3 regions of the Pedobacter sp. 01N416 genome follow, and region 2 is predicted to be linked to each of the others. Evidence: riboswitches for the same ligand, from Rfam matches in the RefSeq annotation. Region 2 holds a riboswitch; each other region holds the start of a gene.
The links. Region 2 has a riboswitch for S-adenosylmethionine ahead of AC1DND_RS07680 (O-acetylhomoserine aminocarboxypropyltransferase/cysteine synthase family protein). Riboswitches for the same ligand answer to the same signal wherever they lie in the genome.
Positions count from the first base shown of each region.

Region 1 (6,131 bases), on a different contig from region 2:
GTACTGGCCAATGCCGGGGCTGCGGCCATTGCAGCTATAGTTACCCTGTCTTATCCCCGGCTGGCTTATTTGATGCTTCCGGCAATGGCGGCAGCCTTTGCCTCGGCTACAGCGGATACCCTGTCCTCCGAGCTGGGGATGCTTTATGGAAGACGGTTTTTTAATGTTATTTCCTTTAAGCCCGACCGCTGCGGAATGGACGGGGTGATCAGTCTGGAAGGGACCCTGATCGGTATAGCAGGTAGCTGTATTATTGCTGGCATTTATGCGCTAGGATGGGGATGGAGTATCAGCTTTTTCTTTATTGTTCTTGCAGGTACGTTGGGTAACCTTACTGATTCCATATTAGGGGCTGTGCTGGAGCGGAGGGGGTTGATCGGGAATGATGTGGTCAATTTTTTGAATACATTGACAGCAGCGATTGTAATTGTGTTGTTGGAGATTTTTCTTTAAGTCTGGGTTTATTTATTCCCATTACACCTTAAGCCATTCGGCACAAGCAAAAATAATTTAACCACAGATAGAAAGGATGCACACAGATATGAAAATCCGTGTTATCTGGGTGCATCTATGGTTAAAAACGCTTAACTTAACGAACATTGGGCATGGGAGACACTCGGTAAAATTTTTAATTGAGTTGGGGTTTTTTAGTTAAAGTTCGTTAACGCTCTTGAAAGTAATCAGCCAAAAGGACTATATTTATCACTATAAAATCTTGGATTGTCCTGTAAGATCATTGATAATGCTGAGCATGTACTCAGTTTTAATATTTTAAGATTGATAAATTATTAATTAACCAATGCTTTCTTTCTTGAGTTTACAAAACTCAATAAGTAAGCCAGTAACAGAAGAGGCACTGCCATCCAGATTATTTCGTGGACACCAAACTTCGCGATTACAATGCCGCCTAAGAATGCGCCTAATGAAATACCGATATTATAGCAAGATGTTAAAAGACTGTTTACAAATTCCAATGCATTATGGGGAACGGATTGAGTGGTTCGAATGTTGGGCACTAAAAATCCACCTGTATGGATCATGCCCCATAAGGAAACAATAATTACCATAGGGATAAAAATTGTTCCAAAATAATAAGCCAATATTTGCACAGCTATCAAAAGAATAAAAAAGAACCGGCTGGTTAAGATTACATTTTTACCGAGTGCAATGCCCATTAACCAGTTACCAAGAATCCCCATTCCACCAAATAGGAGCAGCATAATGCTAATTTGAGCGCCGTTCATATTCGAAATGTTTTCAAGGTACGCGGCAAGGTAGCTATAGCTCGAGAACATGGCTGCAAGTGTAAGTACGGTGGAAACCAGGTTTAGCCAAAGCTTGGTATCCTTTAAAACATACAACTGGCTTTCAGCAGATTTTTCGCTGTTGCCCGGCATAGATGGCACAACAAATAGCAGGCCTAAAAAGGCAATTAAACTGATAATACTGGTTAAGAAAAAAGATGCCTGCCAGTTATGAAAGTAATCAGCAGCATAGGTAGTTAAGGGTACACCCAAAACCGTAGCGATGCTGAGCCCAGTCATGACGACCGATACTGCTTTGGCTCCGCCTTGTTTGAACGCTACTGCTAGCGAAATATTCCAGAACAGCGGGTGGAAGAAGGCAGGCAAAATCCTCGCGATCATCAAAATGGTAAAGCTAGGGGAAAAAGCTGAAAGCAGGTTTGAGAGTATAAAAACACCCAAAACAAGGCATAATAAGAACTTGCGATTGATCTTAGAAGTAAGGGCAGTTATAAATGGAGACGATACGGCAACTGTTATAGCAAAGGCACTTAATAACCACCCGGCTGTATCCACAGAAACGCCAAACTCCCTGCTGATCGTTGGCAAGATGCCGATAACGCCAAATTCGGTAGTGATAATGCCAAAGGCACCTAATGCCAGTATATATATAGACTTATTCATATATTCAAATATTTCGATGTGTATAGGTAATTTGTTTCTAATTTCATGTGTAAGTGCCCTTAATCCTTTAACGAATTTAGGCAGGCGATGTACTCATTGAGCACTTTCTCGTTCAGCAGGTATTTGAAATTACGTCCTTCTTTTTGAGGCAACAACAGGTCTGCATCAACCAGTTGCTTTAAATGGTGGGAAACGGAAGGTTGTGTCAGGTCTAAAAGATCATTTACTTCTGCACAATAGAGGCAATCTTTCTTTTTTTTAAATTCCTGTAAAATGGCTATCCTGTTGGTATCACTTAGTGCCCGGGATATCTTTTCTATCTTTTTGTTATCCATTTTTCTTGCTTTGCTCCAAATTAACAAGGGGTAAAGCCTTGGCAAAGGTAAATTTTAATATTGATATATAGAAATGTATCTATGTTTATTGATTGTTTTAGGATAAAGATTTTTAGTCATCAGGGAGATCCCAGTAAGAAGTGGCAAAATCCAAGATCTGGTTTGCATATATCCCTTTAGCAAGATCGAAAAAAAACAAAGGCAGTCAGTTTTAAAAAGACTGTCAACCGCGTTATTTAAATAAATAATATAAATCCTATAGGAATACTAGATTATTATTTTTAGCTTTGCATCATTATATAATACTTATCCAGAAAGACTGAGGGAAMGGCCCTATGACGTCTGAGCAACCTATACACTTGTAAAAGGTGCTAATTCCTTTCTGCCCAAGGGTGGAGAAGATAAGTTGGTTATGCATCCGCATGCTAATTGATTTTGAGGTCGCTCAAAGTTTTTCTGGTAAAAGAACTCCTAAAAAAATCAGAAAATGAAGAAAACTTTTACACTTTTTACGGCTATTCAATTGCTCTGGCTTCCTTTATTGGCGCAGAATAGGCTGAGTGGATTTAAAACCCAAAATATTCCGATACAGCGTGTTATTGAGCAGAAATTTGATGCCGGGCTTAATAAAGAAAATATAGGGGCTACCATAAAAGAACTTTCTGCCAACCCTCACCACTTGGGTGCTAAAGGAAGTAAAACAGTAGCAGAATCTGTATTGAAAAAGTTTAGAAGTTATGGCTGGGACGCAAAAATAGAGACTTATTATGTTTTGTTTCCAACGCCTAAAGCCCGTTCGGTAGAACTTTTAGGGAGTTTAGGTATCAGCGTAAAAGGCAAGATTGTTATTGCAAAATATGGCAGATCGTGGCGGGGCACTAAACCTAAGATAGCCTACGAACATGGTGCGGTGGGCTGTATCATTTATTCGGACCCAAAAGATGACGGCTTTGTGAAAGGAGATGTATATCCGCAAGGCGCCTACAAGCCAGAATTTGCTGTTCAACGGGGATCGGTAATGGATATGGTAATTTATCCCGGTGATCCATTAACACCCGGAATCGGTTCTACCAAGAATGCCAAAAGGTTGGAGCGGGCAGATGCCAAAACGATTCTTAAAATTCCGGTTCAGCCCATTAGTTATCACGATGCTTTGCCATTGCTTGCTGCACTTAAAGGTGAGGTGGTACCTACCGATTGGAGCGGTGGCTTGCCCGTTACCTATCACATTGGCGATGGAAGTACCGTGGTCCGTTTAAACCTGGCTTTTAACTGGGATATTGTGCCAGCATACAATGTTGTAGCAAAACTTGAGGGAAGTAAATTTAAAAATCAGTGGATTATACGTGGTAATCATCACGATGCCTGGGTAAATGGCGCTGCAGATCCGGTAAGTGGGCTGGCCTCCCTTTTGGAAGAAGCAAAATCTATCGGAAAATTGGCAAAGGCAGGTATAAAACCTAAACGAACACTTGTTTATATTGCCTGGGATGGAGAAGAACAATCGCTTTTAGGTTCAACAGAATGGGTAGAAGACCATGCAGACGAGTTAAACAGTAAAGCGGTTGCCTACATCAATTCGGATGGCAATGGCCGTGGCTTTTTGGAAGCTGGCGGTTCCCATGCTTTAGAAAATTTTGTTTCAGAAATTTCGAAAGATGTAAAAGACCCTCAGGTTGGTTCTAATATTTTTGAGCGGTGGAAAGCCAATAAAACCATTTCTACAGCCTCGCTTACCGACCGTAAGAAAATACAAGATAGCCAAACACTCGATCTGGGCGCGCTCGGCACAGGATCAGATTATTCAGCGTTTTTGCAGCACCTCGGCATCCCTACTTTAAGCCTTGGTTTTGGCGGGGAAGATGAAGGAGGAGAGTACCATACCAATTTCGATACTTACGACAACTTTGTGAAGTTTAAAGATCCAGGTTTTGAATACGGATTGGCCTTATCGCAAACGGCTGGCCGGGCGGTATTACGTTTGGCCAATGCAGATGTACTTCCATTTAATTTTTCTAATCTTCAGGCTAAAATAGCGACTTATGTTACTGAAGTAAACGCTTTGGCAAAACAGCTTAGGGAAGGTGCTCAAAGCCAGAATAAGCTCGTTTTAAGTGGTGCTTATCAGCTCGCCAACGATCCTAAAGAAAACTTGAAAAATCCTCCTGTACAGGTTGAATTACCAGAGTTTGATTTTAAAGCACTGAACTTAGCAGTAGATAGTTTAAAAACTGCATCATCAAAACTTGATCAGATCGTATCTGCTGCACTCGCTTCGGATACTAAAACTGATCAACTCAATACCTTACTTTTTCAGGCTGAAAAACAATTGCTTCTACAAGCAGGTTTACCTGGGCGTCCGTGGTATAGGCATAGCATTTATGCCCCTGGTCTGTACACCGGCTATGGCGTTAAAACCCTTCCCGGTGTGAGAGAAGCCATTGAGCAGTACCATACAAAAGATGTACAGGTACAAATTCTCGTGTTAACAACTTCAATCTCAAAACTCACTCAATTTCTCAACCAGACCAATCATCCTTAATTATAATCCATAAAAATGAAACTATTTTTTACCCATTTAATAGTCTGCTTTGTTTTGCTTAGCAGTTTGCAGGCTTTTGCTCAAAATACCATTCGCGGTAAGATCACCGACAGTAAAGATAAGCAAGCACTTATTGGCGCTACCATAAAATTAAAAGGTACCAAAATCGGCACCAGCACCAATGGTAAAGGAGAATTTAATTTAAACTTATCTCAAAAAGCTGATAGTATCATCATCCATTTTCAGGGCTATTTAGAACAGGTTGTAGCTATCAATAACCGATCAGAAATTAATGTGGAATTGAAAGAAGATGTCCATCTTTTAGCTGATGTGGTGGTTACGGGCGTTGCAGAAGGTACCAGTCGCAAAAAGTTGACCTTTGCCCTAACAAAAGTGAATAACGATCAGATTAATACCGTTCCGGCTACAGATGCCTCTCAAACTTTAAGAGGAAAGGTTGCAGGGATCCAGATCAGTCAATCTTCTGGTAATTCGGGGGCAACGGTTTATCTGCGCGGCGCTAAATCGGTATCGGGCAATATTGCGCCGCTTTTGGTAGTGGATGGGTTTGTAACCGCATTAAACCTGTCTGACTTAAATCCGCAGGATATAGAATCGATTGAAGTGGTTAAAGGCGCAGCGGCTTCGGCCCTTTATGGTACCAGGGGTGAAGGCGGAATTATCCAGGTGCTCACCAAAAAAGGAAAAGGTACCGGAAAGGTGAATATTATTGTCGATAATGAATTTGGCTTAAGCAATGTGCAAAATACGCCGCCAACTTCTCAGTTTCATCATTTTAAGGTTAATTCCGATGGTTCATTCGTGCTTAACGGCAACGCCAGGACCATCGATGTACAAACTAACGGTTATTCCCTTAACCTTCACCCATACCCAAATGTATACGATAATGTGGCTAACATGTTAAACAACAATCCATATTTTACAAATTTTGTTTCGGCATCAACTGCGGGCGATAAATATACTTTGTATGCATCTTTTCAAAATCAATATAAAGGCGGAGTTGCAGAACCTGTGGGTGCCGATAAAAGACAAACAGCCTTGTTTAATTTTGGCTATAAACCGGATAAAAACTTAGAGATTAACCTAAGCCTGCAATACTTTAACAACAAAACGCCTTCTTCTTCCATATCATCAAGTGGTAGCGGCTCCTTGTTATATGCTACTTCACTATACGAACCTTTTATCAATCTTCAGGAACGCGATGCCTCAGGGAAATATGCCTTTAAACCCTATGGTTTTGATATACAGAACTTCAATGTGAACAATCCTTTTTACCAGTTGAGTTACCGTGAATATGAAAATAAC
Region 1 is NZ_JBFTRT010000510.1:149-6,279, reverse strand. It holds gene AC1DND_RS22550 (DUF92 domain-containing protein) at 1-453, shown strand, start outside; gene AC1DND_RS22545 (MFS transporter) at 789-1,928, opposite strand; gene AC1DND_RS22540 (ArsR/SmtB family transcription factor) at 1,988-2,263, opposite strand; SAM riboswitch class I at 2,567-2,671, shown strand; gene AC1DND_RS22535 (transferrin receptor-like dimerization domain-containing protein) at 2,751-4,805, shown strand; partial or broken gene AC1DND_RS22530 (carboxypeptidase-like regulatory domain-containing protein) at 4,821-6,131, shown strand, end outside.
Region 1: it holds a riboswitch for S-adenosylmethionine, as region 2 does, so the genes downstream of both, AC1DND_RS22535 (transferrin receptor-like dimerization domain-containing protein) here and AC1DND_RS07680 (O-acetylhomoserine aminocarboxypropyltransferase/cysteine synthase family protein) in region 2, are expected to answer to the same signal.

Region 2 (3,842 bases):
AATATTTGTTTTGAAATCTATTTAGGATTACAAATCGTAGTCAACTTCAACGAATAATTTGCCTCCAGAGGCTCATTAGTCTGCGCTAAACGTTGCGAGCCTGTATTAGCTGGGCAGGCAATGTCACCAGCAGCATCATATATTAATTTTGTACCACCAGCCAATAATTCTTTAGGTACATAAACCTGTACCTTGGTAATCGAATAACCAGAAGGAAAATAACGTACATAATAACCGTCAGGGTGTTTGGTCCAGATACCGCTTGGCACATCGCTTCTTGGTGGCGCCATACCCGCTATAATCGCATATTTTTCCATATCAGCATAAGTATAATTCCCAGACGAAACCAGTTGACGGATATTATTTTCTGTTTCAAAAACAGCCCTCACCCCCGATGGTAACTGGTCTTTAGCCTTTTCCATTACATCGAAAGGCAAAACACCTAAAGCACCACCTTCCAATTGTGTAAGTTGTTTTGGTGTTAATAATTTAATGGCAGTTACTTTAACCTGTCCGTTAAAATCGGCAAATTTTGTTCTTGCAATAATGGTCCATAATAATGCCTGAATATCGTGCTGGTCTACATCAGGATGTTTCTCAGCGCTTTTCAGTATAGAAACCACAATTTCTTCCTTCGGGCCTAAAACAGGTGCAAACATGTAACCATCACCCTTTGATGGGGCAAAAGTTCCTGCTTTTAGACAATAACTTTTATTGGTCATTTCGTAAAGCCCCTCACAAAGCACAAAACCACCATCTGGATTTTTAGGCAGTAAATACAAGGGCTGGGCTTTTAAATTTAATGAATTAATAAAATCAGGCAGCTTTTCGCCTTCTCTATTTACGTCTTCAAAATTAGTGGTAATGGCAGCAGGTTGTTTTAAAAACTTGTCTACGCCTAAAGCTTTAGCACCCTGGGCAGTGCCCACTTTTAATAATTTATCTTTTAAGCCTCCGAATTGAGCATTTACATTATTTAAACAAGCAATAGTAAACAACAGGCCTAAACATAGTGATTTTGTATTTTTCATCATAATTAATTTAGATAGGTACCACAAACTTAGAATTTTAAGCGTTAATTCAGTATTAAAGTTTCAGATTGTCATTGCATCATAAAAATACGCAATTCATTTTCAATGAGTTAATGTAATTTCGAAATTTTATTTTGTGGATTAAAATTAAATTCAGACATTTGAAATATTATTTGGCAGATAGCTAAATAAAAGTCAATCTTCACGGGTTGATTTATAAAGAAGTGGCGAGAGACTGGCTCGATGACCCACTGGCAACCCTCAGAAAGAGAAGGTGCCAATTCCTGACCGGATAACATGGTGTTATTTGGAGATATAAATTAGAACTGATGAAAACATTAAATCTTCAATCGCTAAGCGAACCCAGTACAGACCTTAAAAAGGTAGAACAAGCTTCTATTTCTTTTATTTGTTGTGATATGCGTGCGTTTACTTGTATGTGCTGTTGCATACAGTAATTTAAAAATCTTCCTTTTTTGTTTCTTTCAAATTGGAAGGTCCCGGGAAACCGGGATACGCCCTGCTAGGTTTTAGGATTATCCTAATTTCTGCTATCTAATCACATCAACTAAAAAAATAGAAATTATGTCAACATCATATAAATTTGAAACTTTACAACTGCACGCTGGCCAGGAAATAGATCCAACAACAGGATCAAGAGCTGTTCCTATTTACCAAACCACTTCTTATGGTTTTAAAAATGCAGAACACGGCGCCAATTTATTTGCCTTAAAAGAGTTTGGTAATATCTACACCAGGATCATGAATCCAACCAGCGATGTTTTCGAAAAACGTATTGCCGCTTTAGAAGGTGGCGTGGCAGCTTTAGCAGTCGCATCGGGGCAAGCCGCTCAATTTATCGCACTAAATAACATATTGGAGGCTGGTGATAGCATCGTTTCTTCATCTCACATTTACGGCGGAACCTATAATCAATTCAAAGTAGCTTTTAAGCGCTTGGGTATTCATGTCGATTTTGCAAATCCAGATGTACCTGAAGAATTTGAAAGTAARATAACCGATAAAACAAAAGCAATCTTTTTAGAAACCATTGGCAACCCTGCATTTAGTGTGCCTGATTTCGAAAAAATTGCCGCAATTGCAAAAAAATACGATCTACCATTAGTGGTCGACAATACTTTTGGTGCAGGAGGTTATTTGTTTAAACCATTGGAACATGGCGCCAACATTGTTGTAGAATCTGCAACTAAATGGATCGGCGGGCATGGAACAAGTATTGGCGGGGTTATCGTTGACGGTGGAAATTACAACTGGGGCAATGGGAAATTCCCTCAATTCTCTGAGCCTTCAGAAGGTTATCATGGTTTGGTTTTCAGCGATGTTTTTGGTATCGGCGGACCATTTGGTAACATCCAGTTTATCATCCGTGCCCGGGTAGAAGGATTAAGAGATCTGGGACCTGCCCTATCGCCTTTCAATTCTTTTCTTTTATTACAAGGATTAGAAACTTTATCACTCCGCGTTCAGCGCCATGTAGATAATGCGTTAGAATTGGCAACCTGGTTAGAAAACCATCCACTAGTTAAAGAAGTTCAGTACCCTGGCTTAGCCAGCAGTAAATATAACAACCTGGCTAAAAAATATTTAAGCAATGGTTTTGGCGCAGTTTTGTCTTTCGAATTAGCTGGAAGCAAAGAAAATGCATCACAGGTAATTGATAACTTAAAACTGGCGTCGCACCTGGCCAATGTGGGTGATGCAAAAACGCTGATCATTCAGCCTTCTGCCACAACGCACCAGCAATTAAGCGAAACAGAGCAATTAGCAGCAGGAGTAAAACCGAATGCACTGAGGGTTTCGAATTTGGGTTTGCCATGCACTTACCGCCAATGCTGACGTTTTTGAATGGTGGGAAGGTTTGTTCGGCGAAAATGCTTTGTTCAATCCCGAAGAGCATTATATCGTTTGCGCTAATGTTTTAGGCTCGCATTACGGCAGCACAAATCCATTAAGTACTAATCCCGTAACAGGCTTACCTTATTACCTTTCGTTTCCGCAGTTTACTATCCGCGATTTAGTATCGGCACACCAGTTATTGGCTTCGCATTTAGGCATTGATTATATTAAATTATTGATCGGAGGTTCTTTAGGCGGACAGCAAGCTGTTGAGTGGAGTATTTCGGAGCCGAATAAAATTGAAAACCTGATCTTGATTGCGACTAATGCAGCCCATTCTCCATGGGGAATTGCTTTTAACGAAAGTCAGCGTTTGGCCATTACTACCGATAGAACTTTTTATGCCAACCAGCCAAACGGTGGCAGCAAAGGTTTAAAAACAGCCCGTAGCATTGCACTTTTAAGTTATAGAACCTACAGTGCTTACGGCAGTACACAGGTAGAAAGCGTAAACGATAAAACCGACAATTTCAGATCCTCTTCTTATCAGAATTATCAGGGAGAAAAACTGATTAACCGTTTTAACGCCTACAGTTATTATTATTTAACCAAAGCAATGGACAGCCACAATGTGGGCCGTAACCGCAAAAGCATTGCTGATGCACTAAAATTAATTACGGCAAATACTTTGGTAATCGGGATAGAAAATGACGTTTTGTTTCCTTTATCGGAGCAAAAATACCTGGCCGATCATATCCCAGGAGCAGAATTTAGTGCCTTGCACTCAGATTATGGTCACGATGGATTTTTAATCGAAACAGATGCCTTGACTAACGTAATTGGAAACTTCATCAAAGAAAGCCGGAATAAAAAAATAATCAAACTACAGCATACCGCCTAGAGAGGTAAAAGGTAGAGGGTGTAAAGGTTGAAGGTGAAAAACTGGGTACCATA
Region 2 is NZ_JBFTRT010000096.1:11,404-15,245, forward strand. It holds gene AC1DND_RS07675 (hypothetical protein) at 18-1,031, opposite strand; SAM riboswitch class I at 1,243-1,353, shown strand; gene AC1DND_RS07680 (O-acetylhomoserine aminocarboxypropyltransferase/cysteine synthase family protein) at 1,617-2,888, shown strand; partial or broken gene AC1DND_RS07685 (homoserine O-acetyltransferase family protein) at 2,854-3,789, shown strand.

Region 3 (9,596 bases), on a different contig from region 2:
CCTTGTAATAACCTACGTCGCCTAGATAATAACGGCAAAGCAAAGCTTTTAAATCATTCAAGATCACATTTTTCGAATTATACAATTGAAAACGGTCTATCGCTACATTTTTGCGTTGAAGATACCCGATAAAGTCTTTAAAGTCGTTATCATTTATAGTAAAGATATTGATATTCTGCTCAACAAAACTGGCACTATACTTATTGGTAAGTACATTAAATACATAATCAGAAAGCACTTTTTTGCTCACTAAATTGCTGTAAAACTTATTGTAGCCACTTGTGTCTAATTTTACAAATACATCTGGCTGGATACCGCCAATCGGTTTAACTTTTCTGTTGGGCTGAATATTTACGCCTTCTGTTTTCTCAATAGAATCTTGAAAAGAGGTCCGGTCTCCGGTAAGCTCTCCGTCCATCATACGCTCGTCTAATTCATGTTTGTAGGCGTCGTAACCTTTTTTATACGATTTTTGGATACTGCGACCAGATGGTGTGTAATATCTAGCGATGGTTAAGTTCAATGCAGAACCGTCGCCAAAAGCAAACTGCTCTTGTACCAAACCTTTGCCAAAAGAACGGCGGCCAACAATAATTCCGCGTCCCAGATCCTGGATGGCTCCAGCTACAATTTCGCTGGCCGAAGCGGTATTTTCATTAATCAGGATAGCCAGTTTGCCATTTTGAAAAGCGCCAGTGCCCGTAGAAAAATAATCGGTACGTGGCTCATGTTTACCCTGTGTATATACAATAAGTTTGTTCTCGGCTAAAAACTGATCGGCCAAACCTGTAGCAGCAGTAAAATAACCACCTCCATTGTCACGCAAATCAAGAATCAGTTTTTTCATGCCCCTTGCTTTCAGGTTATTGGCTGCAACAGAAAAGTCGTTATCGGTATTAGCGCCAAACTTGCTGATCCGTACATAACCTGTTTCGTTATTGATCATATAAGCTGCATCAATACTGCTGATGTTTACTTTGCCTCGTGTAACCATAATGCGGTTACTTTGCGGTGTGCCTGGATGTAAAAGCACCACGCTAACACCTGTTCCAGATCTGCCTTTAAAACGGCCCGTAAGTTGGTCTTTTGGTAAATTTCTTCCACTTACAACTGCCGTATCGATACTTAGGATTTTATCGCCCAATTTTATCCCCGCCTGGTAAGCTGGGCCATCTTTAACCACGCCGGTAACCATCATGGTATCGTTAAGCATATAATATTCTATGCCCACACCCTCAAAGTTCCCTTCCAGGTTATCGGTCATATCCTGCGCATCGGTTGGTGGCAGGTAAACACTATGTGGATCGAGTTGGTGCAGAACGCTATCTATGGGTAAGTTTTGAAGCGAATCGGTATTGATATCACAGTTGAAATATCTTTGCCTCAGATCGAAAAATTAACATCGGCAGTGGCCGAGCGAATGAAAAAAGGTGGCCGTCTCTTTTATATAGGTGCGGGTACCAGTGGTCGTTTAGGTGTAGTAGACGCATCAGAATGCCCACCTACATACGGTGTTCCTTTTGATTGGGTTGTTGGAATTATTGCCGGTGGAGATACAGCCATTAGAAGAGCGGTAGAATTTGCTGAAGATGACGCCGAACAAGCCTGGAAAGATCTTCAGGAATTTGAAATTAACGAGAAAGATTGTTTGGTTGGTCTGGCAGCGTCAGGTACTACGCCATATGTAATCGGCGGATTAAACACGGCACGTAAGCATGGTATTTTAACAGGTTGCATCGTTTGTAATACCGGCGGACCTATTGCTGCAGAATCGGATTTTCCGGTTGAAGTGGTGGTTGGCCCTGAGTTTGTAACCGGCTCTACCCGTATGAAATCTGGTACGGCTCAAAAAATGGTGTTAAACATGTTAAGCACTACCGTTATGGTTCAGTTGGGGCGTGTAGTTGGCAATAAAATGGTCGATATGCAGTTAACCAACCATAAACTGGTAGACCGCGGTACACAAATGGTGGCCGATGAACTAAATATAGGTTACGATGAAGCAGCTGAGTTGTTAACCCGTTACGGAAGTGTACGTAAAGCAGTTGAAGCAGGACACTAAGAAATGAGAGAAGGATAGAAGGATTGAATGAAAATGAATTAGTGAATGAAAGAATGATTGAAGGATAGGATGTAGAAACGATCTTAACATTCACTCATTCAAAACTCAATCATTCAATAACTTATCTAGTCACTCATTCAAAATTCAATTATTCAATAATTAAAGTATATGCACGAAATTGAGCCTTATTACCAGTGGAGAGATGATTATATTTCGGCAGAAGATGAGCGTTCGCCATTTTACAATACCGAATATTCAGAACTTTACTTCGATAAGCAGATTTACAATTTTTTACTGCACCCGCAATGGGACGAGTTTGGTTCGAATACCTTATACATGAAGGTGTTATACGCCGATTATGATCGCAGTTATGCCGTTATAGAATTTATAGGAGAATGGAACGATGCCATTAACAACGATATTATGCTGCTGAAACGCGATATTTTAGAGCTGATGATGGATGAAGGCATTAATAAATTTATCCTGATCGGTGAAAATATACTGAATTTTCATGCCTCTGATGACAGTTATTACGAAGAGTGGTTTCAGGAAGTAGAAGATGGCTGGATTGTTGGAGTTAATTTTCAGGAACACGTAATCACCGAGTTTCGCGATAATAACATCGATTATTACATTAACTTTGGCGGTGCATTTGACAATCTGCCATGGCGCACATTAAAACCTTTACAGTTCTTTAAAAAAGTTGAAGAATTGCTGACAAAAAGATTAAACTAAATATTTATTTTTATATAGTTAAATACACAAAATTTAAAATGGAACAACAAAATTATCAATATCAAAAAGACAGTGTTTTTGTACAGGAAAGATCTGTTTCTAAAAAATTCTTTGCAAACGTTTTCTTGTGGATGTTCGTGGCATTGTTATTATCTACGCTTTCTGCCTTTTATATTTCTAACAGTGAAAGTGCATTAAGATCGTTAATCGATTTTGAAACCGGCAGAAGAACTGCTTTAGGTTACGTAGCCATGTTTGCACCACTTGGATTAGTTTTATTAATGGGCGCGGGTTTTAACAAATTATCTTATGGTGCACTATTAGGCGTTTTTGTGCTTTTCTCTATTTTATTAGGAGTAAGTTTAAGCTTTATTCTCTTAATTTATACCGGGGCGTCTATAATTACCTGTTTCGCTGCGGCTGCGGGTATTTTCGGTATTATGGCATTTATGGGCTATACCACTAATATTGATCTCAGTAAGTTCGGCCCTATCTTAATGGTAGGTGTTGCGGGATTATTTATTGCGAGCATTCTTAACATGTTTATTAAAAGCGAACAATTTAGCCTGATTATGGCTTTTGTAGGTATTGCGGTATTTACTGCGTTAACGGCTTATGATGTGCAGAAAATTAAAAGAATTGGGATGGGAATTCAGGAGAGTGGAGAAGCAATTCCAGAAGCAGACACTAAAAAACTGGCAATAATGGCTGCTTTGAATTTATATTTAGATTTCATCAATATCTTCCTTTTCTTACTTCGTATTTTCGGAAGCAGAAAATAGTCATTAACAGAACAATATTCTTAAGGCCGTGCAGAATTGCATGGCCTTTGTAATTTTATTTGGTAGCAAAGCGATAAATTTTGGAATTGATGTTGCTTTGTTGCATTTTTGTATGCTTATTAAGAAAGACGGAGGGATTAGACCCAACGAAGTCTTAGCAACCTGTAACCATACAAGGTGCTAAATTCTATTCTGCAAATAGCGGAAACAGATAAGTTTAGGATTACGATTCACGTACCAACTTTTTAAATAAGCCTTTTAGAGACTTGAGACCATAGATTTGAGATTTGAGACATTGTGTCTTATCCACTCTCATATCTGATATCTCATATCTCAAATCTTACAACAAGAATGAGCATAAGAGAAGAATTAGAAAAACGTATTTTGGTGATTGATGGTGCAATGGGTACCATGATTCAGCGATATACCTTAACCGAAGAAGATTTTAGAGGGGAGCGATTTAAAAACCATCCCTGTGATGTAAAAGGCAATAATGATTTGCTCAACATCACACGTCCGGATATTATTAAAACAATACACCTGGAGTACCTGGCCGCTGGTGCCGATATTATCGAAACCAATACGTTCAGTACACAGRGCATTTCCATGGCCGACTACCAGATGGAAGACCTTTCTTACGAAATGAGTTTTGAGGGCGCGCGGGTGGCAAAAGAAGCTGTAAACGTGTTCATGGCTGCAAATCCAGGCCGTAAATGTTTTGTGGCCGGTGCTATTGGCCCAACCAACCGTACCCTTTCCATGTCGCCGAATGTAAACGATCCTGGTTTTAGGGCAGTTTATTTTGATGAGCTCGAAGCCGCTTATTATGAGCAGGTGCGTGGTTTGGTAGATGGTGGTTCTGATGTATTATTAATCGAAACCATTTTCGATACTTTAAATGCTAAAGTGGCTATTGTAGCCATTAAAAAATATGAAGAGGTAATTGGCCGTAAACTGGAGATTATGATTTCTGGTACCATTACCGATGCCTCTGGAAGAACACTTTCAGGTCAAACTGCCGAAGCTTTCTTAAACTCTGTAATGCATGCAAAACCGTTAAGTATCGGTTTTAACTGTGCTTTGGGTGCTAAAGAAATGCGTCCGCATATTGAGGAGCTTGCTGCAAAAGCTGGCTGTTATGTTTCGGCCTATCCAAATGCAGGTTTACCAAACGAGTTTGGTGCTTATGATGAACAGCCGCATGAAACGGCACATTTAGTTGACGATTTTATTGCCTCTGGTTTTGTGAATATTGTAGGCGGCTGTTGTGGTACCACGCCAGAGCACATTGGCTGTATTGCCAAAAATGCCCGAAAAGCAGAACCCCGTAAAATACCTGTATTGGAGCCTTACATGCGTTTAAGTGGGCTTGAGCCTGTAACCATCACCCCAGAAAGCATTTTTGTAAATATTGGTGAAAGAACAAATATTACCGGATCTCCCAAATTCTCTAAACTGATTTTAGGTGGAGATTATGAAGCCGCACTGGCCGTTGCTCTGCAACAGGTTGAAGGTGGTGCGCAGGTAATTGATGTGAATATGGATGAGGGGATGTTGGATTCGGAAGCAGCAATGACCAAATTCTTAAATCTCATTGCCTCCGAACCTGATATTGCCAAATTGCCCATCATGGTCGATTCATCCAAATGGTCGGTTATTGAAAATGGCTTAAAATGTTTGCAGGGAAAAGGAATTGTAAACTCTATTTCACTAAAAGAAGGGGAGGAGAAATTCCGCGAAAGTGCACGCAAAATTATGCAATACGGTGCTGCGGTAGTAGTAATGGCTTTTGATGAGCAAGGACAGGCCGATAATTATGAGCGCAGAAAAGAAATCTGTAAAAGAAGTTACGATATTCTGGTGCACGAAATTGGTTTCCCGCCAGAGGATATTATTTTCGATCCGAACATTTTAACTGTTGCAACCGGATTAGAAGAACATAATAATTATGCTGTCGATTTTATAAATGCCACACGGTGGATTAAAGAAAACCTACCTCATGCTAAAGTGAGCGGAGGGGTTTCTAATATTTCTTTCTCTTTCAGGGGAAATAATACCGTTCGCGAAGCAATGCACTCCGCATTTCTTTATCACGCCATTCAGGCTGGGTTAGATATGGGGATCGTAAATGCAGGGATGCTAGAAGTTTATCAGGAAATTCCACCCGAATTGTTAGAAAGGGTGGAGGATGTACTCTTAAACCGAAGAGACGATGCTACAGAGCGTTTGGTAGAATATGCCGATACCGTAAAATCGAAAGGTAAAGAGGTAGTTAAAGATGAAGAGTGGAGAAAAGGTTCTGTTGAAGAGCGATTATCTCATTCTTTAGTAAAGGGAATTGTAGAATACCTGGATGATGATGTGGAAGAAGCCAGACAAAAATATGCCCGCCCGATTCAGGTAATCGAAGGACCGTTGATGGATGGGATGAACATTGTGGGTGATTTATTCGGTGCCGGAAAAATGTTCTTGCCACAAGTGGTAAAATCGGCAAGGGTAATGAAAAAAGCCGTAGCCTATTTATTGCCATTTATCGAACAGGAAAAGCTGGATAATCCCGATCAGGATCAAAGTTCATCTGCAGGAAGAGTTTTAATGGCCACCGTAAAAGGCGATGTGCATGATATTGGAAAAAATATTGTGGGTGTAGTATTGGCTTGTAATAACTTCGAAATTGTTGACATGGGCGTGATGGTTCCTGCGCAGGAAATCATCAAAAAAGCCAAAGAAATAAAAGCCGATATTATTGGTTTAAGTGGATTGATTACACCATCATTGGATGAAATGGTTCACTTTGCCAAAGAAATGGAGCGCGAAGGTTTTACCATTCCCTTAATTATCGGTGGGGCCACTACTTCAAGAATCCATGCTGCTGTAAAAGTAGCGCCAAATTATTCAGGACCTGCTATCCACGTATTGGATGCTTCCAGAAGTGTTACCGTTTGCAGCACCTTGATGAATCCTGAAACAAAAGACGATTATGTGGCAGGTATCAGGGCCGAATATGATAAAGCACGCGAAGCGCATTTAAATAAGCGATCGGATAAACGTTTTAAAACCTTAGAAGAGGCACGTGCAAATAAATTTAAGATTGATTTTCAGCCCAACCTACCCGTTCCGGAATTTACAGGCACAAGGGTTTTCGATAACTATCCCTTAGAAGAACTGGTTCCCTATATCGATTGGACGCCGTTTTTCCATACCTGGGAGCTCCGTGGCAGTTATCCGAAAATTTTCGATGATAAAAATGTAGGGGATGAGGCAAAGAAACTTTTTGATGATGCACAAACTTTATTAAAACGCATCCTCGACGAAAAACTGTTAACAGCAAGAGCCGTAATCGGTTTCTGGCCAGCTAATGCGGTTGGAGACGATATTCAGTTGACAGTTGCCAGTGATCAGCTGTCAAATGACTCAGAACTGAAAACTGAGAACTCCAAACTGGTAACTATCCATACCCTCCGCCAGCAGGCCGAAAAAGTAGATGGGCAGCCTTATTATGCTTTATCTGATTTCATTGCACCGAAAGAAAGTGGTATTCAGGATTATTTTGGTGGTTTTGCCGTAACCGCAGGTATCGGGATTGATGACCTGGTAAATGAGTTCGAATCGAATTACGATGATTACAATAGTATCATGGCTAAAGCATTGGCCGATCGTTTAGCTGAAGCTTTCGCAGAACGCTTGCACGAACGTGTACGTAAAGAATACTGGGGTTATGCACAAGATGAAAATCTGAGCAATCAGGAATTGATTAAAGAAGAATACGCAGGTATCCGTCCCGCGCCAGGTTATCCTGCCTGTCCGGAACACACCGAAAAAGGAACTTTATTCCAATTGCTTGATGCGGAGAATAAAATAGGGTTACACTTAACCGAAAGTTATGCCATGTATCCAACAGCAGCGGTAAGTGGGTTTTATTTCGCGCATCCCGATTCAAGGTATTTTGGATTAGGAAAAATTACCAAAGATCAGATTGAAGATTACGCCATCAGAAAGAATATGCCGGTTGAAGAAGTGGAGCGGTGGTTAAGTCCAAATTTAGCTTATTAATATTTTCGATTTGTCGTCCTGAGTGAATAGAAGGATCTCAAACCGAAGAACATATAATTTTGATGTTTGCAGTCATCAGAAATAAGAACTGCTACAATGTTAGAGATGCTTCGTTAGCACTCAGCATGACACCCAAAAATAGGTTATGAAGATTACAGACCATATAAAAAACGCAAAGGGTAAAACCTTGTTCTCTTTTGAATTATTGCCGCCTATTAAAGGGCAAAGTATACAATGGATTTATGATGCGATAGAGCCATTATTAGAGTTTAATCCTCCTTTTATTGATGTAACTTCGCTCCGCGAGGATTACATTTATAAAGAACAGGCGAATGGTTTGCTACAAAAGGTATCTTATCGTAAGCGTCCCGGAACCATTGCCATTTGTGCGGCCATTATCCATAAATATAAAGTAGATGCCGTTCCGCATCTCATTTGCGGTGGATTTACCAAAGAAGAAACCGAAAATGCATTGATCGATTTACAGTTCTTGGGTATTGATAACGTTTTGGCTTTGCGTGGCGATGCCCGTAAGGCAGATGGGAATTTCGTGCCAACTCCCGGCGGACACTGTTATGCTACAGATTTGATCGAGCACATCAAGAACCATAACGAAGGTAAATTTTTGCACGAAGATGTAGAAACCTTTAAAAGTGATTTCTGTATCGGCGTGGCTGGCTATCCGGAAAAACATTTCGAAGCGCCTAACATGAGTACCGATTTCAAATACCTGAAAAAGAAGGTTGAAGCAGGAGCAGAGTTTATTGTTACGCAGATGTTTTTCGATAACCAGAAGTATTTCGATTTTGTAAAAAAATGCAGGGAAAACGATATCAATATTCCAATTATACCAGGCTTGAAGCCTATAAGTACCTTGTCTCAGTTAAATGTGCTGCCTAAAATATTTCACATCGATTTGCCTGATGAGTTAACGGATGCGCTATCGCACGCTAAAAATAATAATGAGGCAAAAGAAATTGGTACTGAAGCCATGATTAAACAATGTAAAGAATTGATTGATTTTGGTGCCCCGGTGTTACACTTTTACACCATGGGCCGCCCAGAGCAAACCAAAAAGATTGCTAAGGCTATTTTTTAGTCTAAAAAGCGTCGTCATTGCGAGGCACGAAGCAATCCTACAACGATCGCTAATTAACCTAGCGCTTTAAGATTGCTTCGTGCCTCGCAATGACGTATTTTTTTTGTTACTTAAATTATCATCATGAATAATCTAAATATCGACCAACAAAACCTCGATGCCATACTGACAGAAGTTAAACAACAGGGAATAGATTATTTAAACCAAATTCATGAACGGCCTACAACCAGTTCTGCTGAAGTAGAGATTGTCTGGGATTTATGCGAGCAAGGTTTTGGTACACTTGAAGCCTTAAAACAATTTAATCAACGCTTCGAGCCTATTATGGTGGCCTCATCTGGGCCAAGATACTGGGGCTTTGTAACCGGTGGAACAACTCCTGCTGCCATTGCTGGCGATTGGCTGTCGACTATCTACGATCAAAACACACAAAGCGCAAAAGGTAACGGCGACGTTTCGGCTATCATCGAACTCGAAACCATCCAGTTATTACTTTCGTTGTTTAACCTGCCCAAGGATTTTTTCGGTGGTTTTGTAACCGGAGCAACCTTATCTAATTTTACCTGCCTAGCTGTTGCAAGGCAATGGATTGGCAAACAATTTGGAAAAGATTTTGCCAGAGAAGGTATATCAGGTAAGGTAAATGTATTGTCGGCTACACCGCACTCATCAGCCATAAAATCCTTATCGATGCTTGGCTTGGGTAGTGGCAATTTTATTCAGGTAAACGTAATGCAGGGCAACCGCGAAGCGCTAGATGTTGCCGACCTTGAACTAAAAATACAAGCCTTAAATGGCGAACCTTTCATTTTAATCTCAAGTGCCGGAACAGTAAATACGGTTGATTTTGATGATTTTGAAGCCA
Region 3 is NZ_JBFTRT010000018.1:13,790-23,385, reverse strand. It holds gene AC1DND_RS02145 (S41 family peptidase) at 1-1,318, opposite strand, end outside; gene AC1DND_RS02140 (N-acetylmuramic acid 6-phosphate etherase) at 1,340-2,062, shown strand; gene AC1DND_RS02135 (hypothetical protein) at 2,231-2,797, shown strand; gene AC1DND_RS02130 (Bax inhibitor-1/YccA family protein) at 2,836-3,579, shown strand; SAM riboswitch class I at 3,693-3,797, shown strand; gene metH (methionine synthase) at 3,931-7,632, shown strand; gene metF (methylenetetrahydrofolate reductase [NAD(P)H]) at 7,778-8,731, shown strand; gene AC1DND_RS02115 (pyridoxal phosphate-dependent decarboxylase family protein) at 8,855-9,596, shown strand, end outside.
Region 3: it holds a riboswitch for S-adenosylmethionine, as region 2 does, so the genes downstream of both, metH (methionine synthase) here and AC1DND_RS07680 (O-acetylhomoserine aminocarboxypropyltransferase/cysteine synthase family protein) in region 2, are expected to answer to the same signal.